DNA from 3 places in the Bacillus sp. NP247 genome. Region 3 is predicted to be linked to each of the others. Evidence: a T-box and tRNA genes for the amino acid it is inferred to sense, from the RefSeq annotation. Region 3 holds a T-box; the other regions hold tRNA genes.
What was found. A T-box is a leader RNA that pairs with one kind of tRNA and senses whether it is charged. The one in region 3 lies ahead of serS (serine--tRNA ligase), so its partner is inferred to be a tRNA-Ser.

Region 1 (10,801 bases), 510 kb from region 3:
AATCTTCCGCAATGGACGAAAGTCTGACGGAGCAACGCCGCGTGAGTGATGAAGGCTTTCGGGTCGTAAAACTCTGTTGTTAGGGAAGAACAAGTGCTAGTTGAATAAGCTGGCACCTTGACGGTACCTAACCAGAAAGCCACGGCTAACTACGTGCCAGCAGCCGCGGTAATACGTAGGTGGCAAGCGTTATCCGGAATTATTGGGCGTAAAGCGCGCGCAGGTGGTTTCTTAAGTCTGATGTGAAAGCCCACGGCTCAACCGTGGAGGGTCATTGGAAACTGGGAGACTTGAGTGCAGAAGAGGAAAGTGGAATTCCATGTGTAGCGGTGAAATGCGTAGAGATATGGAGGAACACCAGTGGCGAAGGCGACTTTCTGGTCTGTAACTGACACTGAGGCGCGAAAGCGTGGGGAGCAAACAGGATTAGATACCCTGGTAGTCCACGCCGTAAACGATGAGTGCTAAGTGTTAGAGGGTTTCCGCCCTTTAGTGCTGAAGTTAACGCATTAAGCACTCCGCCTGGGGAGTACGGCCGCAAGGCTGAAACTCAAAGGAATTGACGGGGGCCCGCACAAGCGGTGGAGCATGTGGTTTAATTCGAAGCAACGCGAAGAACCTTACCAGGTCTTGACATCCTCTGAAAACTCTAGAGATAGAGCTTCTCCTTCGGGAGCAGAGTGACAGGTGGTGCATGGTTGTCGTCAGCTCGTGTCGTGAGATGTTGGGTTAAGTCCCGCAACGAGCGCAACCCTTGATCTTAGTTGCCATCATTAAGTTGGGCACTCTAAGGTGACTGCCGGTGACAAACCGGAGGAAGGTGGGGATGACGTCAAATCATCATGCCCCTTATGACCTGGGCTACACACGTGCTACAATGGACGGTACAAAGAGCTGCAAGACCGCGAGGTGGAGCTAATCTCATAAAACCGTTCTCAGTTCGGATTGTAGGCTGCAACTCGCCTACATGAAGCTGGAATCGCTAGTAATCGCGGATCAGCATGCCGCGGTGAATACGTTCCCGGGCCTTGTACACACCGCCCGTCACACCACGAGAGTTTGTAACACCCGAAGTCGGTGGGGTAACCTTTATGGAGCCAGCCGCCTAAGGTGGGACAGATGATTGGGGTGAAGTCGTAACAAGGTAGCCGTATCGGAAGGTGCGGCTGGATCACCTCCTTTCTATGGAGAATTGATGAACGCAGTTCATCAATAAACGTTGACTTGTTTCGTTTCGTTCAGTTTTGAGAGAACTATCTCTCAAGTTTAAATGTATGTTCTTTGAAAACTAGATAACAGTGTAGCTCATATTTTTTTAATTTTAGTTTGGTTAAGTTAGAAAGGGCGCACGGTGGATGCCTTGACACTAGGAGTCGATGAAGGACGGGACTAACGCCGATATGCTTCGGGGAGCTGTAAGTAAGCTTTGATCCGAAGATTTCCGAATGGGGAAACCCACTATACGTAATGGTATGGTATCCTTACCTGAATACATAGGGTATGGAAGACAGACCCAGGGAACTGAAACATCTAAGTACCTGGAGGAAGAGAAAGCAAATGCGATTTCCTGAGTAGCGGCGAGCGAAACGGAATCTAGCCCAAACCAAGAGGCTTGCCTCTTGGGGTTGTAGGACATTCTATACGGAGTTACAAAGGAACGAGGTAGACGAAGCGACCTGGAAAGGTCCGTCACAGAGGGTAACAACCCCGTAGTCGAAACTTCGTTCTCTCTTGAATGTATCCTGAGTACGGCGGAACACGTGAAATTCCGTCGGAATCTGGGAGGACCATCTCCCAAGGCTAAATACTCCCTAGTGATCGATAGTGAACCAGTACCGTGAGGGAAAGGTGAAAAGCACCCCGGAAGGGGAGTGAAAGAGATCCTGAAACCGTGTGCCTACAAATAGTCAGAGCCCGTTAATGGGTGATGGCGTGCCTTTTGTAGAATGAACCGGCGAGTTACGATCCCGTGCGAGGTTAAGCTGAAGAGGCGGAGCCGCAGCGAAAGCGAGTCTGAATAGGGCGTTTAGTACGTGGTCGTAGACCCGAAACCAGGTGATCTACCCATGTCCAGGGTGAAGTTCAGGTAACACTGAATGGAGGCCCGAACCCACGCACGTTGAAAAGTGCGGGGATGAGGTGTGGGTAGCGGAGAAATTCCAATCGAACCTGGAGATAGCTGGTTCTCCCCGAAATAGCTTTAGGGCTAGCCTTAAGTGTAAGAGTCTTGGAGGTAGAGCACTGATTGAACTAGGGGTCCTCATCGGATTACCGAATTCAGTCAAACTCCGAATGCCAATGACTTATCCTTAGGAGTCAGACTGCGAGTGATAAGATCCGTAGTCAAGAGGGAAACAGCCCAGATCGCCAGCTAAGGTCCCAAAGTGTGTATTAAGTGGAAAAGGATGTGGAGTTGCTTAGACAACTAGGATGTTGGCTCAGAAGCAGCCACCATTTAAAGAGTGCGTAATAGCTCACTAGTCGAGTGACTCTGCGCCGAAAATGTACCGGGGCTAAATACACCACCGAAGCTGCGAATTGATACCAATGGTATCAGTGGTAGGGGAGCGTTCTAAGTGCAGTGAAGTCAGACCGGAAGGACTGGTGGAGCGCTTAGAAGTGAGAATGCCGGTATGAGTAGCGAAAGACGGGTGAGAATCCCGTCCACCGAATGCCTAAGGTTTCCTGAGGAAGGCTCGTCCGCTCAGGGTTAGTCAGGACCTAAGCCGAGGCCGACAGGCGTAGGCGATGGACAACAGGTTGATATTCCTGTACCACCTCTTTATCGTTTGAGCAATGGAGGGACGCAGAAGGATAGAAGAAGCGTGCGATTGGTTGTGCACGTCCAAGCAGTTAGGCTGATAAGTAGGCAAATCCGCTTATCGTGAAGGCTGAGCTGTGATGGGGAAGCTCCTTATGGAGCGAAGTCTTTGATTCCCCGCTGCCAAGAAAAGCTTCTAGCGAGATAAAAGGTGCCTGTACCGCAAACCGACACAGGTAGGCGAGGAGAGAATCCTAAGGTGTGCGAGAGAACTCTGGTTAAGGAACTCGGCAAAATGACCCCGTAACTTCGGGAGAAGGGGTGCTTTCTTAACGGAAAGCCGCAGTGAATAGGCCCAAGCGACTGTTTAGCAAAAACACAGGTCTCTGCGAAGCCGTAAGGCGAAGTATAGGGGCTGACACCTGCCCGGTGCTGGAAGGTTAAGGAGAGGGGTTAGCGTAAGCGAAGCTCTGAACTGAAGCCCCAGTAAACGGCGGCCGTAACTATAACGGTCCTAAGGTAGCGAAATTCCTTGTCGGGTAAGTTCCGACCCGCACGAAAGGTGTAACGATTTGGGCACTGTCTCAACCAGAGACTCGGTGAAATTATAGTACCTGTGAAGATGCAGGTTACCCGCGACAGGACGGAAAGACCCCGTGGAGCTTTACTGTAGCCTGATATTGAATTTTGGTACAGTTTGTACAGGATAGGCGGGAGCCATTGAAACCGGAGCGCTAGCTTCGGTGGAGGCGCTGGTGGGATACCGCCCTGACTGTATTGAAATTCTAACCTACGGGTCTTATCGACCCGGGAGACAGTGTCAGGTGGGCAGTTTGACTGGGGCGGTCGCCTCCTAAAGTGTAACGGAGGCGCCCAAAGGTTCCCTCAGAATGGTTGGAAATCATTCGTAGAGTGCAAAGGCATAAGGGAGCTTGACTGCGAGACCTACAAGTCGAGCAGGGACGAAAGTCGGGCTTAGTGATCCGGTGGTTCCGCATGGAAGGGCCATCGCTCAACGGATAAAAGCTACCCCGGGGATAACAGGCTTATCTCCCCCAAGAGTCCACATCGACGGGGAGGTTTGGCACCTCGATGTCGGCTCATCGCATCCTGGGGCTGTAGTCGGTCCCAAGGGTTGGGCTGTTCGCCCATTAAAGCGGTACGCGAGCTGGGTTCAGAACGTCGTGAGACAGTTCGGTCCCTATCCGTCGTGGGCGTAGGAAATTTGAGAGGAGCTGTCCTTAGTACGAGAGGACCGGGATGGACGCACCGCTGGTGTACCAGTTGTTCTGCCAAGGGCATAGCTGGGTAGCTATGTGCGGAAGGGATAAGTGCTGAAAGCATCTAAGCATGAAGCCCCCCTCAAGATGAGATTTCCCATAGCGTAAGCTAGTAAGATCCCTGAAAGATGATCAGGTTGATAGGTTCGAGGTGGAAGCATGGTGACATGTGGAGCTGACGAATACTAATAGATCGAGGACTTAACCATATAATATGAAGCAACGTTATCTAGTTTTGAGAGAATATAAAAAACTTGTTGACTTTCTAAGTGAATCAAGTATAATAATGTTTGTCTCAAGCGAATATAGTCTGGTAATGATGGCAGAGAGGTCACACCCGTTCCCATACCGAACACGGAAGTTAAGTTCTCTAGCGCCGATGGTAGTTGGGACCTTGTCCCTGTGAGAGTAGGACGTTGCCAGGCAATATTATTCCGCAGTAGCTCAGCGGTAGAGCTATCGGCTGTTAACCGATCGGTCGTAGGTTCGATTCCTACCTGCGGAGCCATTGGAGAGCTGTCCGAGTTGGCCGAAGGAGCACGATTGGAAATCGTGTATACGTCACAAGCGTATCAAGGGTTCGAATCCCTTGCTCTCCGCCATAAGCAATTTATAATATTTGGCCCGTTGGTCAAGTGGTTAAGACACCGCCCTTTCACGGCGGTAACACGGGTTCGAATCCCGTACGGGTCACCACTTTTGGAGGATTAGCTCAGCTGGGAGAGCACCTGCCTTACAAGCAGGGGGTCGGCGGTTCGATCCCGTCATCCTCCACCATATAAATTATATGAATAATATTATCGCGGGGTGGAGCAGTACGGTAGCTCGTCGGGCTCATAACCCGAAGGTCGCAGGTTCAAATCCTGTCCCCGCAACCAAATGGTCCCGTGGTGTAGTGGTTAACATGCCTGCCTGTCACGCAGGAGATCGCCGGTTCGACCCCGGTCGGGACCGCCATTTTTAATAAGGCTCGGTAGCTCAGTCGGTAGAGCAGAGGACTGAAAATCCTCGTGTCGGCGGTTCGATTCCGTCCCGAGCCACCATTTTAATAAAATATGCCGGCTTAGCTCAATTGGTAGAGCAACTGACTTGTAATCAGTAGGTTGGGGGTTCAAGTCCTCTAGCCGGCACCATGTAAGTTTCGGAGGGGTAGCGAAGTGGATAAACGCGGCGGACTGTAAATCCGCTCCTTCGGGTTCGGCAGTTCGAATCTGCCCCCCTCCACCATATTTACATAGGGGCATAGTTTAAAGGTAGAACTGAGGTCTCCAAAACCTCCAGTGTGGGTTCAATTCCTACTGCCCCTGCCAAATATATAAACACAACATGGCGGTTGTGGCGAAGTGGTTAACGCACCGGATTGTGGCTCCGGCATTCGTGGGTTCAATTCCCATCAGTCGCCCCATTTTTATTTTTAAAAATTACAAATAAATTAATGGATACTTACATATAATTAAGTAAAACTTCGGTGGGCTATAGCCAAGCGGTAAGGCAACGGACTTTGACTCCGTCATGCGCTGGTTCGAATCCAGCTAGCCCAGCCATTTTTGCGGAAGTAGTTCAGTGGTAGAATACAACCTTGCCAAGGTTGGGGTCGCGGGTTCGAATCCCGTCTTCCGCTCCATTTTAACTTCATATGGCGGCATAGCCAAGTGGTAAGGCAGAGGTCTGCAAAACCTTTACCACCGGTTCAAATCCGGTTGCCGCCTTTCTTATTATGCCGATGTGGCGGAATTGGCAGACGCGCACGACTCAAAATCGTGTTCCTTCGGGAGTGTCGGTTCGACCCCGACCATCGGTATCACGAACGGCTTAACATCAAGGCTCTACACTAATTGTGTAGAGCTTTTTTGTGTTTTCTTCACACTACAAAATAAGCACTAATAGTGCGTTGGGTTAGTGTGCGGTGAGTAAGCGACGAACTTTAGATACAGTTGGAAGAAACTATGAAGTACTAAAAGGATAAAATTTCAGTAGAATATTACATATACAAGAATTTTTTCGAGCACTCTAGAGAGAATCTCTCCACCCTGGTGACATGAAGTTAAATCCGATACCACCAGTTGAAATTACCACATTATCAGCTGGTAATTTCGTAATTTCCAAAAACTTCTTTTCAAACTCTTCTCTGTTGTACTTGTACATAGTTGAGTGGCACGACCACATTTGCGTTGAAGTACTCAACCAGTCCCCTAATTCCTTTAATTTAGGAAACGACTCAAATTGAATTGGCCCATCCAATTTTATGAATCTCACTTGATAGATAGTTGGGTTTAACTTCTCTCCTATTCCTTTAAAACCATGTGATTTTTTCTCATTTGAATGTGTCATAATTCTCCCTCATCCTTCCTTCAAATTTTTGAATTACAAGAAAATTTTTCCTATTTTAATTATACAGCAATAGAAAGTAATTAAGGAAATATTATGGGATTAGTAGAGGAATGAAAAGGAATAACTTTAGTTTGATAATGAACAGTTCATAACATACTACATAACAAATCTTTAAAAGGACAGGGCAGCTTTGCCCTGTCTTTCTTATTGTTTAGCAAGAAATAATAAAATAAATCATCACAGTAATAAATGAAATATGATGAACTTAATCAAGGGAGAGGAATGAAAGTAAAAGGTGTCAGTTATTTAATATGATTCCATTTTGGCTCCGTTTCATTTTAATTTATCATGTTTAAAGAAGCTCAAAATTTTTTAAATGCTTTAAAATAAAGGATTTAAAAGGTAGCACTCTATATAAATGTCACCTAAAAAGACTCAAAATTGTGTTCCTTCGGGAGTGTCGGTTCGACCCCGACCATCGGTATCGGTGACTTAAAAAAGACTCTAATAGAAATGTTAGAGTCTTTTTTGTTAAATTATGCTACGTGATTCTAAAATTCGTAATAAACTTAGGAATTCATGTATAATATAACTTGTCGAAAGAACAAAATGATAGTGATTTATATTATGTCTGTAATATGAATCAAAAATGAAATTTTTATATTTCTTTTAAAAATGTGTTGAATACACATTATATTTTATATTAATATTTTTATGTAGATTTAAAACGGGAAAGAGAGTGGAAAGTATGGGCCGTAAATGGAACAATATTAAAGAAAAAAAAGCATCAAAGGATGCAAATACAAGCCGTATATACGCGAAATTTGGACGTGAAATTTATGTGGCAGCAAAACAAGGCGAGCCAGATCCAGAATCAAACCAAACGTTAAGAGTTGTATTAGAACGTGCGAAAACATACAACGTGCCAAGAACAATTATTGACCGTGCGATTGAAAAGGCAAAAGGCGGTTCAGAAGAAAACTATGACGAGCTTCGTTATGAAGGCTTTGGACCAAACGGATCTATGGTAATTGTAGATACACTGACAAATAACGTAAACCGTACTGCAGCAGATGTACGAGCTGCATTTAGCAAAAACAGTGGTAACATGGGTGTAAACGGTTCTGTAGCTTACATGTTTGATGCGACAGCTGTTATCGGTCTTGAAGGTAAAACGTCAGATGAAGTTCTTGAAATCTTAATGGAAGCAGATGTAGATGCACGTGACATTCTAGAAGAAGAAGATTCTGTTATCGTTTATGCTGAACCTGATCAGTTCCATTCAGTACAATCTGCACTTAAAGATGCCGGTGTTGAAGAATTTACAGTTGCAGAATTAACAATGCTTGCACAAAGTGATGTAGAACTTCCTGAAGATGCTCAAGTACAATTTGAAAAAATGGTTGATGCATTAGAAGATTTAGAAGATGTACAGCAAGTTTACCACAACGTAGACTTAGGGGAATAATATAAGACAGAAGACCCTTTCCTTTAACGAACAGGGTCTTTTTTTTATGAAGTTAATTAAGGTGGTAAAGGATTAAAGGTATTTTGTAGCTGTTAGGGAATATGGTTATAGGTTTGTATTTTAAATAATCGTATTTCTTGGAGGTATTTCTGTGGAGTATAAAACACCAAAGCATATTGTTGCCGTAGCAGGTTATTTAACAAATGAAAAGAATGAAGTGCTTTTAACGAAAGTGCACTGGCGAGCTGATACGTGGGAAATGCCTGGAGGACAGGTAGAAGAAGGGGAAGCGCTCGATCAAGCAGTTTGCAGAGAAATAATGGAGGAAACCGGATTAACTGTGAAGCCTATCGGAGTTACAGGGATTTATTATAATGCTTCTATGCATATTGTAGCTGTTGTTTTTAAAGTAGCATATGTTAGTGGTGAAATAAAAATTCAACCTGAAGAAATACAAGAAGCTAAATTTGTTGCTTTAAATGAAGAGAACATCGATGAGTATATAACGCGTCCTCATATGAAATCAAGGACACTTGATGCGATGAAAGCAATGCATTTCATTCCATACGAAACATGGGAAGTTCAGCCATATAATCTTATAGGAAGATTGTAAAGTTTTGGTTAGTTATTTGAGGACATCTCAAATTGCTAACCTTTTCTTTATGTATACTGTTTCAGAAAAAGGTCACAATAATAAAGTGTAGGCTAATAATTAGTGGGGGAAGCAGGACTACCACCTAACTTCATTGCTTTAGCCAATTTTTGAGGGAGAAGTTTTACTGCCCACAAATAGCGAGATAATCTGAAAGTTAGTATTGATTTAGAGAACGTTTGTTCTGTATAATAATGATATATCGTATATAATTAGATTGCTAGATGTTTAAAAGTATAAACGTATAAATTGATATAATAAAAGAATAAAGTGAAATTAAGGAGAGTCCTACTTCCTATAAATAAATGTATATTCAACATTTCATATGAATAGTAGATAAAAAAAGACTGTGATACAATACATTTTTACACCTTACAATGTTGTAAGGTAGGTGTAAGAGAAATCGATGGGATATTCTTTTACAACAAGGTATTCTTAAGTTAAGAGTTATATATGCTGTGTGGAAAAGAGGTGTTCAAGATGAAAGAACGAGTATTATCCAGAGTGAATTATCATCAAAAAGTTGCATTAAATCCATTAACTAAATTTCTTTATAAAGCCATTATATTATTATTATTGTTAAGTTTTGCATTATTATTCGTTGGAAATGTAATGATTGAGCGAAGTGATATTAGTAAATTACATGTACCAGCTAAGTTAGAGGTACCAGAATCATTAACACACGCATTTATTGCGACGGAAGATAAAAGGTTTTATCATCATAACGGTTTAGACTATATAGCAATTATTCGAGCTTCTATTGAAAATATAAAAGCTGGTGGTGTTGTGCAAGGCGGAAGCACGATTACACAGCAGCTATCTAAAAATGCTTTTTTATCTAATGAACGTACATTTTCCCGTAAGTGGAAAGAAATTTTTTATACGAAAAAGATTGAACGTACATTCACAAAGGATGAGATTTTAAAATTATATGTGAGTAATATTTACTACGGAGAAGGAGCATGGGGAATTGAAAAAGCAGCAAACCTTTACTTCGGTAAAAAGGTGAATCAATTAACGTTGGCTGAAAGTGCAATGATGGCTGCTGTAGTAAAAGCACCGGCTTATTACTCACCTGCACAAAATTATGATAAAGCAGTTGAGAGACGGAATGTAGTTTTAAGGCTAATGGAGAAAGAAGGGTATATAAATCATGATGAATATGTGCAAGCAGTTAGTGAAAAATTGGTAATTCGTCATGATATAAAAACAGAGCAATCCATGTTAAAAAATGCCCGTGAAAAAGCAGTAAGTTAAAAGAAGTTCCTAAATAGGAGCTTCTTTTTTTGGATAATTTGTGACAAAAGACGACACAATATTGTCACAAATGTTGTATTTTTGTAATTTATGTGAGCGTGTTCATTGCGTGACCTATGTAAGTATTGATATTATGTGTATTGTGTACAATGATGTATACAGAATATGAAATTAAAGAGGAATGTATATGAAATCATCAAACAAACTCATGGCTCTTGGTGTAGTTTTTTCTATCGCAGTATTGATTGTAATCGGGACGATTGTCTATAGCATCATAAATGACAAGAAAGATAAAGGGAATGAGATGTTTGCTTATTCTACGCAACAATCTTTAGGGAAAGATGATGCTCCCGTTAAGGTAGTTGAATTTGGAGACTTTAAATGTCCAGCTTGTCGTACTTGGGATGTAACAGTATTACCACGATTAAAAGAAGAGTATATTGATAAAGGTAAAGTGCAGTTATATTTTATTAACTTCCCGTTTATCGGAAAAGACTCTGATTTAGGTGCAGCTGCTGGTGAAGCAATTTATAAACAAGATCAAGATTCATTCTGGATTTTCTATGATGAGATTTATCAAAATCAAAAGAAAGATACGGAAGAATGGATTACAGAAGAATTACTTCTTACTATTGTGAAAGAAAAGCTTCCAAAAATTAATGTAGAACAGTTTAAAAAAGATTTACACAGTAAAGAAATGAAAGACAAAGTACGTAAAGATTCAGATCGTGCTCAAAAATTAAAAGTTCAAGGTGCTCCTTCAGTATATATAAATGGGAATCTTGCAAACCCTGATTTCGATAGTATGAAGAAGGCGATTGATAAAGAATTGAAAAAGTGATGAGGTATCTCATCACTTTTTCGACTTTTTTCGATAAATTTCTTGCTTCGATTTTTTTTACATGCTATACTACTTTACATAAGTTATTTCAATATCTTATATTTATTTCATATTTGCGGGTGTAGTTTAGTGGTAAAACAAGAGCCTTCCAAGCTCTGGTCGAGAGTTCGATTCTCTTCACCCGCTCCAAATTTTATTTAATGTTTTTCTA
Region 2 (7,710 bases), 730 kb from region 3:
CTCATTACAAAATGGTACACAAGTACAAGTAGTAGAAACGGTAGGTACTTGGTATAAAATTCGTTTTGGCACAGGATACGGATATGTAGCGAAACACTATGTAGCGCAAAATCAAAATCAAGCACAAGCTAAAACAGCTCAACCTGCATCAATTCCAGCAGTTTTCAAATTCCCTACTCAAGGGAAAATCAGCTCCACTTTTGATATGCGCTGGGAGCAAATGCATTATGGTATAGATATAGCAGCACAAGGAAATGTCTCTATTCAAGCTGCTGCTGCAGGTAAAGTTGTGAAATCTTATTATTCGGCTAGCTACGGCAATGTCGTGTTCATCGCCCATCAAATAAATGGGAAATTATATACAACAGTTTATGCTCATATGAAGGATCGCACTGTACAAGCTGGTGATCAAGTACAAACTGGACAATTAGTAGGTCATATGGGAAACACAGGTCATTCATACGGGCAACATCTCCATTTTGAATTACATAATGGGGAATGGAATTTTGAAAAAACAAATGCAGTGAACCCACTGCCATATTTAGTTAGGTAAATTATATGCCACGCAATATACCTCTCTTTATTGAATACCTGGCCTTTTTAGGTTTAATCTGTTGTTTAATCATTTATAATACGAACACTGTATTTTTATCTATTATTATTGCTTTTGTTGCTTTAGAAATCATTATGGAAGCATTACAAATGCGGCTAAAACAAAAAATTGCCCATATTTATAATGCAATTTTTCTTTTGAGTGCTCTTATAACAAATATAATTAGTAATGGTTTTTATTTATCTACTGTACTTCCTGTATTCTTTATAGGTGTCTTATTATTCCTAGCTAGATACGTTAATGTCCCTAATAACCAAAAACATGAACAAGAAGCTTAGAAAGAGGAGACACTGTGTACCAATCTTTCAAAGATAATCCAATGAAATATATATTGAATTTATATAAAAAAATGAATACTTTTTTTGGTATACAAGGAAGTTATACTTCACAATTTCTCCTTTATGGAATGTTATTTCTTATCTTAGTTACTTTCTCCTTGTTTTACTAACAAAAAAGGATCTCACATAAACTTGAGATCCTTTTTAATTTATATTAATTTTTAATATGTAAAATACGGTTTATCCACAAGCATATTTTTCATAAATGAAACTAAGATTATATTTTTTCTCTAAGCTCATTCTTTGTTCATCGTCGCACCAATAGAAAAGAATATCATGAATCGTTGCATAACGCTTATTTTTAAGAAATAGTTTAAAGAATGATGGTAAACAATCATGTAATTGTATAAATATATAATTGCGTAGTATTTCTTCTTTGTATTCAATTCCCTTACAAATATACAGTAATTCTTCACAATAATATGCATGCTGTGGAACTTGGATCATTTCGAAAAATGGTACATATGATAGTAACTTTCCAATAAAATGACCATACCGATCCATTACCCCTATCGTCATATGCTCCATCATTTCTTTCATCACATATAAATAATCATCTACATGAGTTGTCTTTAAAGGGTCTAATCGATCGGAAATTTGAGAAAGTACAGCTCTTTGACAAGCTAAAACTGCTTGACTAGGTCCATAATATGATAGGAAATCTGTACACTTACGATACTTTCGTAATAAGTCATGTGTATATAAATCATACACAAAAGTATTACAATACATTGCTAGACTCATCATATCACTATTTAATTGTTCTTTTGATAGTGTTTTTGCTCGCTTACACATATAAAAGAATGTAAATTCCAACACTTCTTTATGAGATAATAGGTGTTTACAATCTGTTATACATTTCTCGTTAAATTTAACTCGATTCCAAATTTCTACATCCTCAGCTGTTAATTCACCAATACGATATTTAATAATTAAATAGTTTAAAGCAACTGCTTTCGTCAAAAGATCCCATGTTTCATACTCCAATGAAGTTTGGACAAATTCATCTAGCCCTTGGGTTACCATAAAAGCATTTGCCTCTTCATACCAACCAATCTCTTGACATAGACGAAGAATACGTACTAGAGTTGGAATTTCATCTTTATGAAACTGCGGTAAATTCTTTACTCTATTCATGCCATATACGATAAATGACGCTAAATTTTCTTCTTTATAAAATTCTTTTTCTTTCCATACTAATATAGTTCGCTCTTTCCCTTCACCTTTTGGATGACAAGGTACAAGTAAAGAAAATAACTCAGCGAAATTATTTGGTTCTATATATGTATCTGTAACCAAATTCCAATTTGGATCGCCCTGTACATCCCTCATATAATTCCCCTTCCCTTTTTATCCCGCTATTTTCGAGCAGTAAGACTCCCACCTCAAAATTCGGCGAATGCGAGGAAGTTAGGTGGGAGATAAAACTGCCCGTAAAAGCCCGATTGGTTCAACTAATAATTATTGGGGGATGGACCCCAATAATTAAAGTTTCACTTTATCTACATAGGAAATATTAATTCATTATTACATCATTAATAATAAATATTGTTATATTCAAAATCTATCATAATACTTATATCTCTCAGTATATCATTTTTTCTCTTATTAAAAATTAGGAATGACAAATTTAAAAAAACTGTCAAAAATATTGACTCTACACTTATTATATAATGTCTCAGATACATCATGCTAACATATCAGTTTAATCCATATATACTAGAATAATGTATCTGATTTTTATACGTAATTTATCTCGCTCTTTTCGGGCAGTAAGACTCCCGCTAATTAAAGTTTTACTTTATTCCGTATGCTCCGAGATTTCACTTAAAGCAAAGCCTGCTTGATCATCTGCTGATTCTCTTATAGCTAAATCCCCTAGTGCTAGCATCCCAACAAGTTGACCGCTCTCAACTACCGGTAACCGTCTAATTTGATATTGTGCCATTAATTCTGTAGCTTTTTCAATAGAATCATCTGGAGAAACTGAAACAATGTTTGTTGTCATTACATTTGTAATTTGATTAGATCCAGGATGTTTTTCAGCAATCCCACGAACAACTAAGTCTCGATCAGTAACAAGCCCAACAACTTGTTTATTTTCAATAACAGGAATCAATCCAACCGATTCTTCCTTCATTTTTACAGCTGCCTCATATACATTGTCTAATGGTGTACAATGTACGATATGAGTACTCATAAGTTCTCTAACTTGTGTCATTTTCATCTCCTCCTTTTAATACATACCATAGCTTTTCCTAAATCCCTTTATTTATTTCAGGAAAATAAGGTGATAAAAAGAGGCTTATACATAATAAAAAAGAGTCAGCATATTGCTGACTCTTTTTTTATGACCCGTACGGGATTCGAACCCGTGTTACCGCCGTGAAAGGGCGGTGTCTTAACCACTTGACCAACGGGCCATGGCTCCGCAGGTAGGACTCGAACCTACGACCGATCGGTTAACAGCCGATAGCTCTACCACTGAGCTACTGCGGAATATATATGGTGGGCCTAAATGGACTCGAACCATCGACCTCACGCTTATCAGGCGTGCGCTCTAACCAGCTGAGCTATAGGCCCATATACTTTACAGGGGCAGTAGGAATCGAACCCACACTGGAGGTTTTGGAGACCTCAGTTCTACCTTTAAACTATGCCCCTAAATGATGCCGGCTAGAGGACTTGAACCCCCAACCTACTGATTACAAGTCAGTTGCTCTACCAATTGAGCTAAGCCGGCATAATTTAAAAAAATGGTGGCTCGGGACGGAATCGAACCGCCGACACGAGGATTTTCAGTCCTCTGCTCTACCGACTGAGCTACCGAGCCAACATAAAATGGCGGTCCCGACCGGGGTCGAACCGGCGATCTCCTGCGTGACAGGCAGGCATGTTAACCACTACACCACGGGACCATTGGTTGCGGGGACAGGATTTGAACCTGCGACCTTCGGATTATGAGCCCGACGAGCTACCGTACTGCTCCACCCCGCGACGATATTATGTTTTAAAAATAAATGGAGGAGGTAGAGGGATTCGAACCCCCGCGCGACTCTCGCCGCCTGTCGGTTTTCAAGACCGATCCCTTCAGCCGAACTTGGGTATACCTCCATGAAGGAAAAATTAATATCTTATTCATTTTTATATGTACTAAACCACTTTTTAAAAAAATGGAGGAGGTAGAGGGATTCGAACCCCCGCGCGACTCTCGCCGCCTGTCGGTTTTCAAGACCGATCCCTTCAGCCGAACTTGGGTATACCTCCGACATATAAAAAATAAAGTGGAGCCTAGCGGGATCGAACCGCTGACCTCCTGCGTGCAAGGCAGGCGCTCTCCCAGCTGAGCTAAGGCCCCATGTTTTTGGGAAAATCGGGAAGACAGGATTTGAACCTGCGACCCCCTGGTCCCAAACCAGGTGCTCTACCAAGCTGAGCCACTTCCCGTTAATAAAAGCGCGCCCGAGAGGAGTCGAACCCCTAACCTCTTGATCCGTAGTCAAACGCTCTATCCAATTGAGCTACGGGCGCATATGGTGCCGAGGGCGGGGGTCGAACCCGCACGGTGGTCACCCACCGCAGGATTTTAAGTCCTGTGCGTCTGCCTGTTCCGCCACCCCGGCATATCATACTGAAAATTGGAGCGGAAGACGGGATTCGAACCCGCGACCCCAACCTTGGCAAGGTTGTATTCTACCACTGAACTACTTCCGCAAGACATGTATGATATATTTTTTTAAAAGTGCGGGTGAAGGGAGTCGAACCCCCACGCCAAAGGCGCTAGATCCTAAGTCTAGTGCGTCTGCCAATTCCGCCACACCCGCATATTTTATTGAAAATGGTGAGCCATGAAGGATTCGAACCTTCGACCCTCTGATTAAAAGTCAGATGCTCTACCAACTGAGCTAATGGCTCTTAATGGCTGGGCTAGCTGGATTCGAACCAGCGCATGACGGAGTCAAAGTCCGTTGCCTTACCGCTTGGCTATAGCCCAATAATTAAGAAATGGTGGAGGGGGGCAGATTCGAACTGCCGAACCCGAAGGAGCGGATTTACAGTCCGCCGCGTTTAGCCACTTCGCTACCCCTCCGACATATATGGTGGAGGATGACGGGATCGAACCGCCGACCCCCTGCTTGTAAGGCAGGTGCTCTCCCAGCTGAGCTAATCCTCCATTTTGCCTGGCAACGTCCTACTCTCACAGGGACAAGGTCCCAACTACCATCGGCGCTAGAGAGCTTAACTTCCGTGTTCGGTATGGGAACGGGTGTGGCCTCTCTGCCATCATTACCAGACTATATTCATTTAAGACAAGAATGATTGTAACTCATTCACTTTTAAAGGTCAATAAGTTTTTTATATTCTTTCAAAACTAGATAACATTGCTTCATATTATATGGTTAAGTCCTCGATCTATTAGTATTCGTCAGCTCCACATGTCACCATGCTTCCACCTCGAACCTATCAACCTGATCATCTTTCAGGGATCTTACTAGCTTACGCTATGGGAAATCTCATCTTGAGGGGGGCTTCATGCTTAGATGCTTTCAGCACTTATCCCTTCCGCACATAGCTACCCAGCTATGCCCTTGGCAGAACAACTGGTACACCAGCGGTGCGTCCATCCCGGTCCTCTCGTACTAAGGACAGCTCCTCTCAAATTTCCTACGCCCACGACGGATAGGGACCGAACTGTCTCACGACGTTCTGAACCCAGCTCGCGTACCGCTTTAATGGGCGAACAGCCCAACCCTTGGGACCGACTACAGCCCCAGGATGCGATGAGCCGACATCGAGGTGCCAAACCTCCCCGTCGATGTGGACTCTTGGGGGAGATAAGCCTGTTATCCCCGGGGTAGCTTTTATCCGTTGAGCGATGGCCCTTCCATGCGGAACCACCGGATCACTAAGCCCGACTTTCGTCCCTGCTCGACTTGTAGGTCTCGCAGTCAAGCTCCCTTATGCCTTTGCACTCTACGAATGATTTCCAACCATTCTGAGGGAACCTTTGGGCGCCTCCGTTACACTTTAGGAGGCGACCGCCCCAGTCAAACTGCCCACCTGACACTGTCTCCCGGGTCGATAAGACCCGTAGGTTAGAATTTCAATACAGTCAGGGCGGTATCCCACCAGCGCCTCCACCGAAGCTAGCGCTCCGGTTTCAATGGCTCCCGCCTATCCTGTACAAACTGTACCAAAATTCAATATCAGGCTACAGTAAAGCTCCACGGGGTCTTTCCGTCCTGTCGCGGGTAACCTGCATCTTCACAGGTACTATAATTTCACCGAGTCTCTGGTTGAGACAGTGCCCAAATCGTTACACCTTTCGTGCGGGTCGGAACTTACCCGACAAGGAATTTCGCTACCTTAGGACCGTTATAGTTACGGCCGCCGTTTACTGGGGCTTCAGTTCAGAGCTTCGCTTACGCTAACCCCTCTCCTTAACCTTCCAGCACCGGGCAGGTGTCAGCCCCTATACTTCGCCTTACGGCTTCGCAGAGACCTGTGTTTTTGCTAAACAGTCGCTTGGGCCTATTCACTGCGGCTTTCCGTTAAGAAAGCACCCCTTCTCCCGAAGTTACGGGGTCATTTTGCCGAGTTCCTTAACCAGAGTTCTCTCGCACACCTTAGGATTCTCTCCTCGCCTACCTGTGTCGGTTTGCGGTACAGGCACCTTTTATCTCGCTAGAAGCTTTTCTTGGCAGCGGGGAATCAAAGACTTCGCTCCATAAGGAGCTTCCCCATCACAGCTCAGCCTTCACGATAAGCGGATTTGCCTACTTATCAGCCTAACTGCTTGGACGTGCACAACCAATCGCACGCTTCTTCTATCCTTCTGCGTCCCTCCATTGCTCAAACGATAAAGAGGTGGTACAGGAATATCAACCTGTTGTCCATCGCCTACGCCTGTCGGCCTCGGCTTAGGTCCTGACTAACCCTGAGCGGACGAGCCTTCCTCAGGAAACCTTAGGCATTCGGTGGACGGGATTCTCACCCGTCTTTCGCTACTCATACCGGCATTCTCACTTCTAAGCGCTCCACCAGTCCTTCCGGTCTGACTTCACTGCACTTAGAACGCTCCCCTACCACTGATACCATTGGTATCAATTCGCAGCTTCGGTGGTGTATTTAGCCCCGGTACATTTTCGGCGCAGAGTCACTCGACTAGTGAGCTATTACGCACTCTTTAAATGGTGGCTGCTTCTGAGCCAACATCCTAGTTGTCTAAGCAACTCCACATCCTTTTCCACTTAATACACACTTTGGGACCTTAGCTGGCGATCTGGGCTGTTTCCCTCTTGACTACGGATCTTATCACTCGCAGTCTGACTCCTAAGGATAAGTCATTGGCATTCGGAGTTTGACTGAATTCGGTAATCCGATGAGGACCCCTAGTTCAATCAGTGCTCTACCTCCAAGACTCTTACACTTAAGGCTAGCCCTAAAGCTATTTCGGGGAGAACCAGCTATCTCCAGGTTCGATTGGAATTTCTCCGCTACCCACACCTCATCCCCGCACTTTTCAACGTGCGTGGGTTCGGGCCTCCATTCAGTGTTACCTGAACTTCACCCTGGACATGGGTAGATCACCTGGTTTCGGGTCTACGACCACGTACTAAACGCCCTATTCAGACTCGCTTTCGCTGCGGCTCCGCCTCTTCAGCTTAACCTCGCACGGGATCGTAACTCGCCGGTTCATTCTACAAAAGGCACGCCATCACCCATTAACGGGCTCTGACTATTTGTAGGCACACGGTT
Region 3 (10,801 bases):
TTCTTTGTAATAGATACAAACAACTAGAGGATATTAACATAAAGTATTTAAATCAAAGGAAGCCTGTAGTAGCAGATTATCATATATTTAAAAATTTAATTTTTGCATCCCGTACATTAAAAGATTCTCAATATGACAAGTACATGCAAATTTATCGCATTCTTACGCAAGATATGCCTGTACCAAATGTCATCGTTTATTTAACAGCAAGCCTAGAAACATTACAAAAACGAATTGCGATGCGCGGAAGAGAATTCGAAAAAAATATGGATCCAAATTACTTGCTACAGCTTACAAAAGATTACGAAACAGCAATGGATGCTTTCAAAAAGGACCATCCAGATATTCCAGTATTGAAATTTAATGGAGACGATATGGATTTTGTAAGAAATCCTGATGATTTAAATGTCATCTTATCCGCTCTTCAAAATACTCTCTTGAAGGAGCCGAAATAACAATGAATTTAAGGCAAAAATATGATATACCAAACGATGCAGTTATCACTATTGCTGGAACAGTAGGTGTCGGTAAATCAACTATGACAACTGCATTAGCTAACGCTTTAGGTTATCGTACATCTTTTGAAAAAGTAGATTCCAACCCATATTTGGACAAGTTCTATGCTGATTTCACACGCTGGAGCTTTCACTTACAAGTGTATTTTTTAGCAGAACGATTTAAAGAACAAAAAAGAATTTTCGAATATGGTGGCGGTTTTGTTCAAGACCGTTCTATCTATGAGGACACTGGTATTTTCGCAAAGATGCATTACGAAAAGGGTACAATGACTGAAACTGATTATGAAACATACAAAGGTTTATTTGATGCTATGGTCATGACTCCTTACTTCCCTCATCCAGACTTATTAATTTACCTAGAAGGTTCTTTTGATGATATTGTCGATCGTATTCAAGAACGAGGACGTCCGATGGAGCAGCAAACACCAATTGAGTATTGGAAAGAGATGCATGGACGTTACGATAACTGGATTAATAACTTTAATTCATGCCCTGTTTTACGATTAAACATTAATGAATACGATATTTTAAAAGATGGCGATTCAATCGAACCAATCATTAAAAAAATTGGACATTTTTTAAAACAAACACGTAAACTTGTAAAATAAAAAACCCGTGCATATGCACGGGTTTTCCTATGAAATTACTTTTTCTTTTTCGTCGGAGCAATAATTTCACTCTCTGGCTTTCCAGCGTTAATACGCTGACGAACAGTACTCGTACTAATATCATATGTTTCAGCAATCTCTTTAACAGTCATTTCTTCCCCATTAATTACTGCTGTTAGTAATTTCCCTGTACGTTTTGGAGTTACTTCTTTTTGCACAGCTGGTTTTTCAGCTTCTTTTGTTACCTCTACTTTTTTTACAACCTGTTTTACATCACAAGTGCAACCACAAAGTTTACGAAATGTATCATCACTTATAATGCGCGACACATTTGCACCACTGTTTAAAATTCTATTGTTCTTACAGACAGGACATTGTACATAATATAAAGTTTTTCCATCTAAAGGAAACGTTTGTATAATAAGATCCATGTTAACTCCTTTCATATCTATGAAGATAATCATCGGAATATGAGTGTGTAATAAGGACACTGTATCCTTACATCATACTTTATGATTGGTTTTAAAATAAAAACTCGTTACGTGTTGGTAACGAGTTCTCCAATCTCCACTTATATGCGCTGTTGTCAATTATATCTGGAGGAGGTAGAGGGATTCGAACCCCCGCGCGACTCTCGCCGCCTGTCGGTTTTCAAGACCGATCCCTTCAGCCAGACTTGGGTATACCTCCATATTGACATCAAATATAATATCAAAAGAAAAACAGTTAGTCAACCCCACTATAATAAATTATGAGGAAAGGAAAATTTCACTTTTCCTCTCCTTTATGACACTGCTGACAACGTCCATAATTACCAATCACTCATACCGATGAATGTTTTAACTTATTTAATAACTGTTTTTCCTCCCATATAAGGGCGAAGAACTTCTGGAATTATAATTGTACCATCTTCTTGTTGGTAGTTCTCTAAAATAGCTGCCACTGTACGTCCAATTGCAAGACCAGATCCATTTAGTGTATGAACATGTTCCGGTTTGCCATTTGGCTCACGGCGGAAACGGATATTCGCGCGTCTCGCTTGGAAGGCCTCAAAATTACTACAAGAAGAAATTTCACGATATGTACCATAGCTTGGAATCCATACTTCAATATCGTATTTCTTCGCTGCTGTAAATCCTAAATCTCCTGTACACATGCTCATAACGCGATATGGCAACTCTAATAATTGTAACACGCGCTCTGCATCATTTGTTAATTTTTCTAACTCCTCGTAAGAATCTTCTGGTTTCACGAACTTCACAAGTTCAACTTTATTAAATTGGTGTTGGCGAATTAAACCGCGTGTATCACGACCAGCTGAACCTGCTTCAGAACGGAAGCATGAGCTAAACGCAGCATATCGTATCGGCAATTGCTCTTTACTCACAATCTCATCACGATGCATATTCGTTACAGGTACTTCAGCTGTTGGGATTAGGAAATAATCTTCACTTTCAATACGGAATGCATCTTCTTCAAACTTCGGAAGTTGTCCTGTTCCTGTCATACTTGCACGGTTTACCATATAAGGAGGCAATACTTCCTCATATCCATGCTCATCAGTATGAAGGTCAAGCATAAAGCTAATCAAAGCACGTTCTAATCTTGCACCAGCACCTTTGTAAAATACAAATCGGCTTCCTGTTACTTTCCCAGCACGTTCAAAATCTAAAATCCCTAAATCAGTAGCAAGGTCCCAATGTGGTTTTGGCTCATAAGTAAATTCTTTCACTTCTCCCCAAGTACGTGCCACTACGTTATCATCCTCTGTTTCACCTATTGGAGCAGATTCATGAGGGATATTTGGGATAGATAGCATTAATCTTTCTAAATCTTCTTCAACTGTACGAAGCTCATTATCAAGATCTTTTACTTTTTCCCCAACTTCACGCATTTCTAGAATTAGAGCTTCCGCATCTTTCTTTTCACGCTTTAATACTGAAATTTGTTGAGATACTTCGTTACGTTTACTTTTTAGTTCTTCCGTTTGAACAAGTAGCTCCCTTCTTCTCGTATCAAGTTCTTCAAAGCGACCAAAATCCGTTAAATCTTCGCCTCTATGCTGTAATTTTGCTTTTACTTCTTCAAAATTCGTACGTAAAAATTTAATATCAAGCATTATATACTCCTCCTTTTATTTTATAAAACACAAAAAACTCTCGTCCCTATACAAAGGGACGAGAGTTAACCCGCGTTGCCACCCTAGTTGAAAGCATTACCGCTTTCCTCTCAAGTAGAAATAACGGCTCTTCACCGGGAATGCTTACTAATCAAAAGATATTCCACATTCCATTCCAGGATGGATTCACAAACTGTTTCTATCGATTTCCACCAACCATCGACTCTCTATAAGAAACAACATCTGTTACTACTTCCTATCAACACGCTTATTTTATAAAATTGTTACCATCAATTTACTATAATCTTATACAAGTTGCAAGTTACTTATACAACTTTTTTCATTTTCGCTTCTTTTACCATTTCTACAAAGTATGCTGTTACACGATGATCATCCGTTAATTCCGGATGGAAAGAAGCAGCTAAAAACGGTCCTTGCCTTACCGCTACCATTCGCTCGCCATGCGTAGAAAGTACTTCAACATCATCAGCTACATTTACAACATACGGAGCACGGATAAATACACCAACAAAGTCCTCTCCCACACCTTTCATTGAAAGTGCAGCTTCAAAGCTATCTCTTTGGCGTCCGAACGCATTGCGCTCAACCGTAATATCCATAGCGCCAATATGCGCTTCTTCATAGCCAATAAGCGTTTTCGCAAGAAGAATCATTCCTGCACATGTACCAAACATTGGTTTACCAGACTTCGCAAATGTACGAAGAGGCTCCATGAAAGCATACTTATCAATAAGACGGCGCATTGTTGTACTTTCACCGCCTGGTAAAATAAGACCATCAATTTCTTCAAGTTGTTCTATACGCTTTACAACCACAGCTTCTGCACCACTTGCTTCAACTGATTTCACATGCTCACGAACAGCACCTTGAAGACCTAGTACACCGATTTTCACCATTTTAAAGATCTCCTTTAATTACCATCCACGCTCTTGCATGCGTTGTTCTGGTAATAACGTTGAAATTTCGACACCTTTCATTGCATTACCTAATCCTTTAGAAAGGCTTGCAATTAGTTCGTAATCTTCATAATGAGTCGTTGCTTCAACGATTGCACGTGCAAATTTCTCTGGGTTCTCTGATTTGAAGATACCAGATCCAACAAATACACCATCAGCACCAAGTTGCATCATTAACGCTGCATCTGCAGGTGTTGCTACACCACCTGCTGCAAAGTTTACAACTGGCAGGCGACCAAGGCGTTTAATTTCAAGTAGTACTTCATAAGGAGCACCAGTATTTTTTGCATATGTCATTAACTCATCTTCACGTAGACTTGCAACTTGACGGATTTCTGCATTGACTTGGCGCATATGACGCACTGCCTCTACAATGTTTCCAGTTCCAGGCTCACCTTTTGTACGAAGCATAGATGCACCTTCTGCAATACGACGTGCAGCTTCTCCAATATCACGGCAACCACATACAAATGGAACTGTGTAATCACGTTTATTTAAATGGTATACTTCATCAGCGGGAGTTAATACTTCACTCTCATCGATATAGTCTACCCCTAATGATTCTAATACACGTGCTTCTACAAGGTGACCGATACGGCATTTTGCCATAACCGGAATTGATACAGCACCCATAACTTCTTCAACAATTGTTGGATCTGCCATACGAGAAACGCCACCTGCTGCACGAATATCTGCAGGTACACGCTCTAATGCCATAACAGCAACTGCGCCTGCCTCTTCTGCAATTCTTGCTTGCTCAGCGTTAACTACGTCCATAATAACGCCGCCTTTTTGCATTTCTGCCATTCCACGTTTTACACGTTCTGTCCCTGTTACATTTGTCATGTACAAAAACCCCCCTAGGTGAATTGCTTTCCCCATTAAAGAAGAAAATTAAGAATACTCTTACATTCTACCACTAACTATCTGATGCTTGTCCACTACTTTTTCATAAAGTCGGTATGAAAAATAGGAATAAAAAAAAGCTCCTACAATGAGGAGCTCTTAAAACCAACCTTTTACTGTATCAACAGCACCATTCCACATACCACTAAAGAAAGAACCAATTCCGCGCATAGAACGAGTAAACCAGTTTGCTTCTTCTACTGCTGATTTTGTTACAAGATCTACTTGTAATGACTTACCAGATAAAAATCCAGGGTCATTCGTATCTTTTGGTGTAATTACCATCTGACCAAGTGCAACACCCTTTTTGATAGGTGCTTCTTGTCCCTTACTTGCTTCTTTAAATTCTGTTTTATAAACATCTTTACTTCCTTTTGACACTGGAAGTGAAACAACTTGTTTTGTTTGAACTGCTACATCTTTATCTTTTGCATTTTCTACTCGTACTGTTTCTTGTCCTTTGACCGAAGAACCTTTTTCATACATTTTCTTCATTTCAAAGTTAGCAAAGCCATAATCATATAACTTCTTCGTCTCATCAAATCTTGCTGTATGAGAACTTGTTTTAATGACTACAGAAATAAAACGCATACCGTTTCTTTCAACCGTACCAGTGAAGCAATCACCTGCTTCTGGAGTTGATCCTGTTTTCAGGCCATCTACGCCATCATATTCTTTAACTAAACCCTTTAACATCCAGTTCCAGTTCGACATTGCAAATTTTTCTTTTTCTGGACGGAATACTTTTTTCGGGATTTTCGCTGTATCTAACACTTTTGGATAGTCTTTAATTAGATGTTGTGCTAAAGTTGCAACATCTTTTGCAGACATTTTATTTTCTTCATCCGCTGTTGTTCCTTCAGGATGCATTCCCTTTAAATCTTTGTTTGTTAAACCTGTGGAATTGACAAATTTATAATTTTTCAATCCTAGTTCTTTCGATTTATCATTCATCATTTTTACGAAGTCTACTTCTTTACCTGCAATTGCTTCTGCTAATGCAATTGTTGCACCATTTGCAGAAAAGATTGCCATCGCTTCATACAACTCTTTTACTGTATAAGTGCCGCCATTTTCTAATGCAACATTTGATAATGAGGCATCTTGTGAAACCTTATATGCATATTCAGAAACCTTAATTTTTTGATCCCACTTAAGTTTTCCTTTATCCACTGCTTCATGAACTAAATATTCACTCATCATTTTTGTCATACTAGCAATTGATAATAACTCATCTGCATTCTTTTGATATAAAATTTTCCCAGAATTCGCTTCTACTAAAATTGCCGCACCCGCTTCAATGTTTAGAGCGGCTCCTGTTTCAGCTGATGCATTGCTATATGGTAACAGCATGCTACAAGCTAGTGTAAGCACCGTTACTAAAGCCATGAATCTTTTGCAAAACATACCTTTCACTTTTGCTACCCCCAATATCTATGTACTCACATAACCGTTATTTTAACATAATCAAAAAAAAATAGACAGAGATATCAAATCTCTGTCTATTTTCATATAAGACATTATAATGAGTAGTTTGGAGCCTCTTTTGTAATTTGTACATGATGAGGGTGGCTTTCACGTAAACCTGCACCTGACATGCGAATGAACTGTGCATTCTCACGTAAGAATTCTAAATTCTGCGCCCCGCAATATCCCATACCTGCACGTAATCCACCAACTAATTGATGAACTGTATCTGCTAAAGGTCCTTTATATGGTACGCGTCCTTCAATACCTTCTGGAACAAGTTTCTTGTTTCCTTCTTGGAAGTAACGATCTTTACTTCCTTTTTCCATCGCTCCAACAGAACCCATACCACGATATACTTTAAATTGGCGACCTTGGTAAATTTCAGTTTCTCCAGGGCTTTCAGCAACACCAGCAAACATACTACCTAGCATAACAACGTGTGCTCCTGCTGCTAAAGCTTTAACCATATCACCAGAGTACTTAACACCACCATCAGCAATAACTGGAATACCGTGTTTACGAGCTTCTGTTGCACAATCATAAACTGCTGTTAATTGTGGTACACCAACACCAGCTACAACACGCGTTGTACAAATAGAGCCTGGTCCAATACCAACTTTAACTACGTTTGCACCAGCCTCAATTAATGCTTTCGTTGCTTCAGCTGTAGCAACGTTTCCAGCGATAATATTTAGTGCTGGATATTTCGCACGAACTTCTTTTACCTTTTCAATAACACCTTTAGAATGCCCATGAGCTGTATCAAGTACAATTGCATCTACGCTAGCTTTTACTAATGCATCGATACGAAGCATAGCATCAGCCGTTACACCGACAGCTGCTCCAACTAATAAGCGTCCTTGCTTATCCTTAGCAGAGTTTGGGAATTCAATTACTTTTTCAATATCTTTTATTGTAATAAGCCCTTGTAATACACCGTTATTATCAACAAGAGGGAGCTTTTCAATTTTATACTTTTGTAGGATCTTTTCAGCTTCTTCCAGTGTAGTACCAACTGGAGCTGTAATTAACTGTTCTTTTGTCATTACGTCAGAAATTTTGATTGAGTAGTCTTGGATGAAACGCATATCACGGTTTGTAATAATACCAACTAATTTTCGCTCATCTAAATTATTTACAACTGGTACACCTGAGATACGATATTTTCCCATAAGATGTTCTGCATCATATACTTGATGTTCTGGAGTTAAGAAGAAAGGATCTGAAATAACGCCGCTTTCAGAGCGCTTTACTTTATCAACTTGCTCTGCCTGTTGCTCAATAGACATATTCTTATGAATAATTCCTAAACCGCCTTGGCGAGCCATTGCAATAGCCATGTCAGCTTCTGTTACTGTATCCATTCCTGCACTAATTAACGGGATGTTTAGCTGTAAGCTTTCAGATAAAACTGTTTTAACACTTACTTCTCTTGGTAATATATCTGACCTCGCTGGTACAAGTAATACATCATCAAAAGTCAAACCTTCTTTAACAAATTTAGATTCCCACATAATTGTTCCCCCCATGATACCAGAAATTATTATTAGTAGCTTATCAATTGGTTAAAATACTGTCAAGGACGTATATATATGTTAGAATTTTTAGACAATAAAAGGAGCGTAATATATGCATCAAACACATTGTACTTGGCAGCAATTAAGTTTCTTTTTTTCATCTCAAAATGTACAACGTTATCTTGCCCGTTGTTATGAAAAATCCTCCATACAAGATGCTGAAAAAAAAAGTTTTGAAAACTGTTATCCCTTTATTTACTACTTAGAACACGGGAAAAATTATTATGAATTATATAAGGTAGCCCCCTTTTCGATTCAGCCAATGTTGTTATTTTATGGAATTAGCCAGCTATTTAAAGCTTGTTTGTTAACTATTGATCCTAACTACCCAGAATCAACTACTGTTTTAGCTCATGGTGTTACAACTCGTAAACGAAAAAAACAGGGGTATCAATTTTTAGAAGATGAAGTGAAAATACAGAAAAACGGATTGTTTACTCACATTGCAGAACAACTGTTTCACATGAAACACTTAGAAGCGGAGAAGTTTAATATGTTAGAGCTAATGGGGAATATTCCTGAATTACAAAATTTGTTGCGCTATAGTCAAAAAGTATCAACTTTATATAAGATTGATTCAGCAAATAAAAATGAGCTCTCCTTTTCAGTCAATATATTAGATCGATTACATATGACTAAAGAGCGATTTTCTCGTTACATCGAAACAAGTTGTAAGCATTTATCAATACAACACGTACCTGAGAAAAATAGTGAATTGAATGTGTTTTTTTCAGCGCCTATTCAATCGTGGAATCCTATGTATAGTACTCCTTTATACTACGAGTACCTTACTGACACTTACTATTTACCACTTACAACCGACCCTAGAAACTCTAAGCCCGTGTTGCCTGAGCTCCTTGTTCATTATCTATTGCTCTATAATTTAAGCATGATTTCTAGGTATGAAACAGATTGGTGGTATGACTTACTTGGAAGCTATGGATCTGAAGATTATCCATTTATTTATCAATTTCTCAATATTTCTGCTCAAAAAATCCCTTACTATATTTCAGCATTTTTACTAACGGAATCCAACCTATTTCATGGGAAATAAAAAAAACACAAGTCAAAAGACTTGTGTTTTTATCTTGCTTGGCGACGTCCTACTCTCACAGGGACAAGGTCCCAACTACCATCGGCGCTAGAGAGCTTAACTTCCGTGTTCGGTATGGGAACGGGTGTGACCTCTCTGCCATCATCACCAAACTATGAAGGCATATTCCTTCAAAACTAGATAACATTTGCTTCATATTATATGGTTAAGTCCTCGATCTATTAGTATTCGTCAGCTCCACATGTCACCATGCTTCCACCTCGAACCTATCAACCTGATCATCTTTCAGGGATCTTACTAGCTTACGCTATGGGAAATCTCATCTTGAGGGGGGCTTCATGCTTAGATGCTTTCAGCACTTATCCCTTCCGCACATAGCTACCCAGCTATGCCCTTGGCAGAACAACTGGTACACCAGCGGTGCGTCCATCCCGGTCCTCTCGTACTAAGGACAGCTCCTCTCAAATTTCCTACGCCCACGACGGATAGGGACCGAACTGTCTCACGACGTTCTGAACCCAGCTCGCGTACCGCTTTAATGGGCGAACAGCCCAACCCTTGGGACCGACTACAGCCCCAGGATGCGATGAGCCGACATCGAGGTGCCAAACCTCCCCGTCGATGTGGACTCTTGGGGGAGATAAGCCTGTTATCCCCGGGGTAGCTTTTATCCGTTGAGCGATGGCCCTTCCATGCGGAACCACCGGATCACTAAGCCCGACTTTCGTCCCTGCTCGACTTGTAGGTCTCGCAGTCAAGCTCCCTTATGCCTTTGCACTCTACGAATGATTTCCAACCATTCTGAGGGAACCTTTGGGCGCCTCCGTTACACTTTAGGAGGCGACCGCCCCAGTCAAACTGCCCACCTGACACTGTCTCCCGGGTCGATAAGACCCGTAGGTTAGAATTTCAATACAGTCAGGGCGGTATCCCACCAGCGCCTCCACCGAAGCTAGCGCTCCGGTTTCAATGGCTCCCGCCTATCCTGTACAAACTGTACCAAAATTCAATATCAGGCTACAGTAAAGCTCCACGGGGTCTTTCCGTCCTGTCGCGGGTAACCTGCATCTTCACAGGTACTATAATTTCACCGAGTCTCTGGTTGAGACAGTGCCCAAATCGTTACACCTTTCGTGCGGGTCGGAACTTACCCGACAAGGAATTTCGCTACCTTAGGACCGTTATAGTTACGGCCGCCGTTTACTGGGGCTTCAGTTCAGAGCTTCGCTTACGCTAACCCCTCTCCTTAACCTTCCAGCACCGGGCAGGTGTCAGCCCCTATACTTCGCCTTACGGCTTCGCAGAGACCTGTGTTTTTGCTAAACAGTCGCTTGGGCCTATTCACTGCGGCTTTCCGTTAAGAAAGCACCCCTTCTCCCGAAGTTACGGGGTCATTTTGCCGAGTTCCTTAACCAGAGTTCTCTCGCACACCTTAGGATTCTCTCCTCGCCTACCTGTGTCGGTTTGCGGTACAGGCACCTTTTATCTCGCTAGAAGCTTTTCTTGGCAGCGGGGAATCAAAGACTTCGCTCCATAAGGAGCTTCCCCATCACAGCTCAGCCTTCACGATAA

Region 1: it encodes a tRNA-Ser, which carries the amino acid that the T-box ahead of serS (serine--tRNA ligase) is inferred to sense. The anticodon was not compared.
Region 2: it encodes a tRNA-Ser, which carries the amino acid that the T-box ahead of serS (serine--tRNA ligase) is inferred to sense. The anticodon was not compared.

The regions. Positions count from the first base shown of each region.
Region 1 is NZ_CP076653.1:3,195,239-3,206,039, forward strand. Features, by position in the region: rRNA gene KPL75_RS16735 (16S ribosomal RNA) at 1-1,182, shown strand, start outside; rRNA gene KPL75_RS16740 (23S ribosomal RNA) at 1,329-4,250, shown strand; rRNA gene rrf (5S ribosomal RNA) at 4,351-4,466, shown strand; tRNA gene KPL75_RS16750 (tRNA-Asn) at 4,475-4,549, shown strand; tRNA gene KPL75_RS16755 (tRNA-Ser) at 4,552-4,643, shown strand; tRNA gene KPL75_RS16760 (tRNA-Glu) at 4,663-4,737, shown strand; tRNA gene KPL75_RS16765 (tRNA-Val) at 4,743-4,818, shown strand; tRNA gene KPL75_RS16770 (tRNA-Met) at 4,843-4,919, shown strand; tRNA gene KPL75_RS16775 (tRNA-Asp) at 4,923-4,998, shown strand; tRNA gene KPL75_RS16780 (tRNA-Phe) at 5,009-5,084, shown strand; tRNA gene KPL75_RS16785 (tRNA-Thr) at 5,099-5,174, shown strand; tRNA gene KPL75_RS16790 (tRNA-Tyr) at 5,185-5,268, shown strand; tRNA gene KPL75_RS16795 (tRNA-Trp) at 5,278-5,351, shown strand; tRNA gene KPL75_RS16800 (tRNA-His) at 5,371-5,446, shown strand; tRNA gene KPL75_RS16805 (tRNA-Gln) at 5,511-5,585, shown strand; tRNA gene KPL75_RS16810 (tRNA-Gly) at 5,591-5,665, shown strand; tRNA gene KPL75_RS16815 (tRNA-Cys) at 5,680-5,750, shown strand; tRNA gene KPL75_RS16820 (tRNA-Leu) at 5,761-5,842, shown strand; gene KPL75_RS16825 (DUF3884 family protein) at 6,052-6,372, opposite strand; gene KPL75_RS16830 (YebC/PmpR family DNA-binding transcriptional regulator) at 7,121-7,840, shown strand; gene KPL75_RS16835 (NUDIX hydrolase) at 7,992-8,453, shown strand; gene KPL75_RS16840 (transglycosylase domain-containing protein) at 8,973-9,749, shown strand; gene KPL75_RS16845 (DsbA family protein) at 9,937-10,590, shown strand; tRNA gene KPL75_RS16850 (tRNA-Gly) at 10,706-10,779, shown strand.
Region 2 is NZ_CP076653.1:3,415,076-3,422,785, reverse strand. Features, by position in the region: gene KPL75_RS17875 (SH3 domain-containing protein) at 1-553, shown strand, start outside; gene KPL75_RS17870 (hypothetical protein) at 559-891, shown strand; gene KPL75_RS17865 (DUF3965 domain-containing protein) at 1,132-2,283, opposite strand; gene KPL75_RS17860 (CBS domain-containing protein) at 2,753-3,172, opposite strand; tRNA gene KPL75_RS17855 (tRNA-Glu) at 3,303-3,374, opposite strand; tRNA gene KPL75_RS17850 (tRNA-Asn) at 3,376-3,450, opposite strand; tRNA gene KPL75_RS17845 (tRNA-Ile) at 3,458-3,534, opposite strand; tRNA gene KPL75_RS17840 (tRNA-Trp) at 3,545-3,615, opposite strand; tRNA gene KPL75_RS17835 (tRNA-Thr) at 3,622-3,694, opposite strand; tRNA gene KPL75_RS17830 (tRNA-Phe) at 3,709-3,784, opposite strand; tRNA gene KPL75_RS17825 (tRNA-Asp) at 3,794-3,869, opposite strand; tRNA gene KPL75_RS17820 (tRNA-Met) at 3,872-3,948, opposite strand; tRNA gene KPL75_RS17815 (tRNA-Ser) at 3,973-4,065, opposite strand; tRNA gene KPL75_RS17810 (tRNA-Ser) at 4,126-4,218, opposite strand; tRNA gene KPL75_RS17805 (tRNA-Ala) at 4,237-4,309, opposite strand; tRNA gene KPL75_RS17800 (tRNA-Pro) at 4,325-4,398, opposite strand; tRNA gene KPL75_RS17795 (tRNA-Arg) at 4,409-4,482, opposite strand; tRNA gene KPL75_RS17790 (tRNA-Leu) at 4,486-4,574, opposite strand; tRNA gene KPL75_RS17785 (tRNA-Gly) at 4,591-4,665, opposite strand; tRNA gene KPL75_RS17780 (tRNA-Leu) at 4,695-4,775, opposite strand; tRNA gene KPL75_RS17775 (tRNA-Lys) at 4,791-4,866, opposite strand; tRNA gene KPL75_RS17770 (tRNA-Gln) at 4,871-4,945, opposite strand; tRNA gene KPL75_RS17765 (tRNA-Tyr) at 4,958-5,041, opposite strand; tRNA gene KPL75_RS17760 (tRNA-Val) at 5,050-5,125, opposite strand; rRNA gene rrf (5S ribosomal RNA) at 5,131-5,246, opposite strand; rRNA gene KPL75_RS17750 (23S ribosomal RNA) at 5,348-7,710, opposite strand, start outside.
Region 3 is NZ_CP076653.1:2,683,365-2,694,165, reverse strand. Features, by position in the region: gene KPL75_RS14140 (deoxynucleoside kinase) at 1-455, shown strand, start outside; gene KPL75_RS14135 (deoxynucleoside kinase) at 458-1,126, shown strand; gene KPL75_RS14130 (sigma factor-like helix-turn-helix DNA-binding protein) at 1,162-1,557, opposite strand; tRNA gene KPL75_RS14125 (tRNA-Ser) at 1,724-1,816, opposite strand; gene serS (serine--tRNA ligase) at 1,971-3,245, opposite strand; T-box leader at 3,297-3,517, opposite strand; gene pdxT (pyridoxal 5'-phosphate synthase glutaminase subunit PdxT) at 3,572-4,162, opposite strand; gene pdxS (pyridoxal 5'-phosphate synthase lyase subunit PdxS) at 4,181-5,068, opposite strand; gene dacA (D-alanyl-D-alanine carboxypeptidase DacA) at 5,228-6,535, opposite strand; gene guaB (IMP dehydrogenase) at 6,649-8,112, opposite strand; gene KPL75_RS14095 (YaaC family protein) at 8,228-9,229, shown strand; rRNA gene rrf (5S ribosomal RNA) at 9,266-9,381, opposite strand; rRNA gene KPL75_RS14085 (23S ribosomal RNA) at 9,431-10,801, opposite strand, start outside.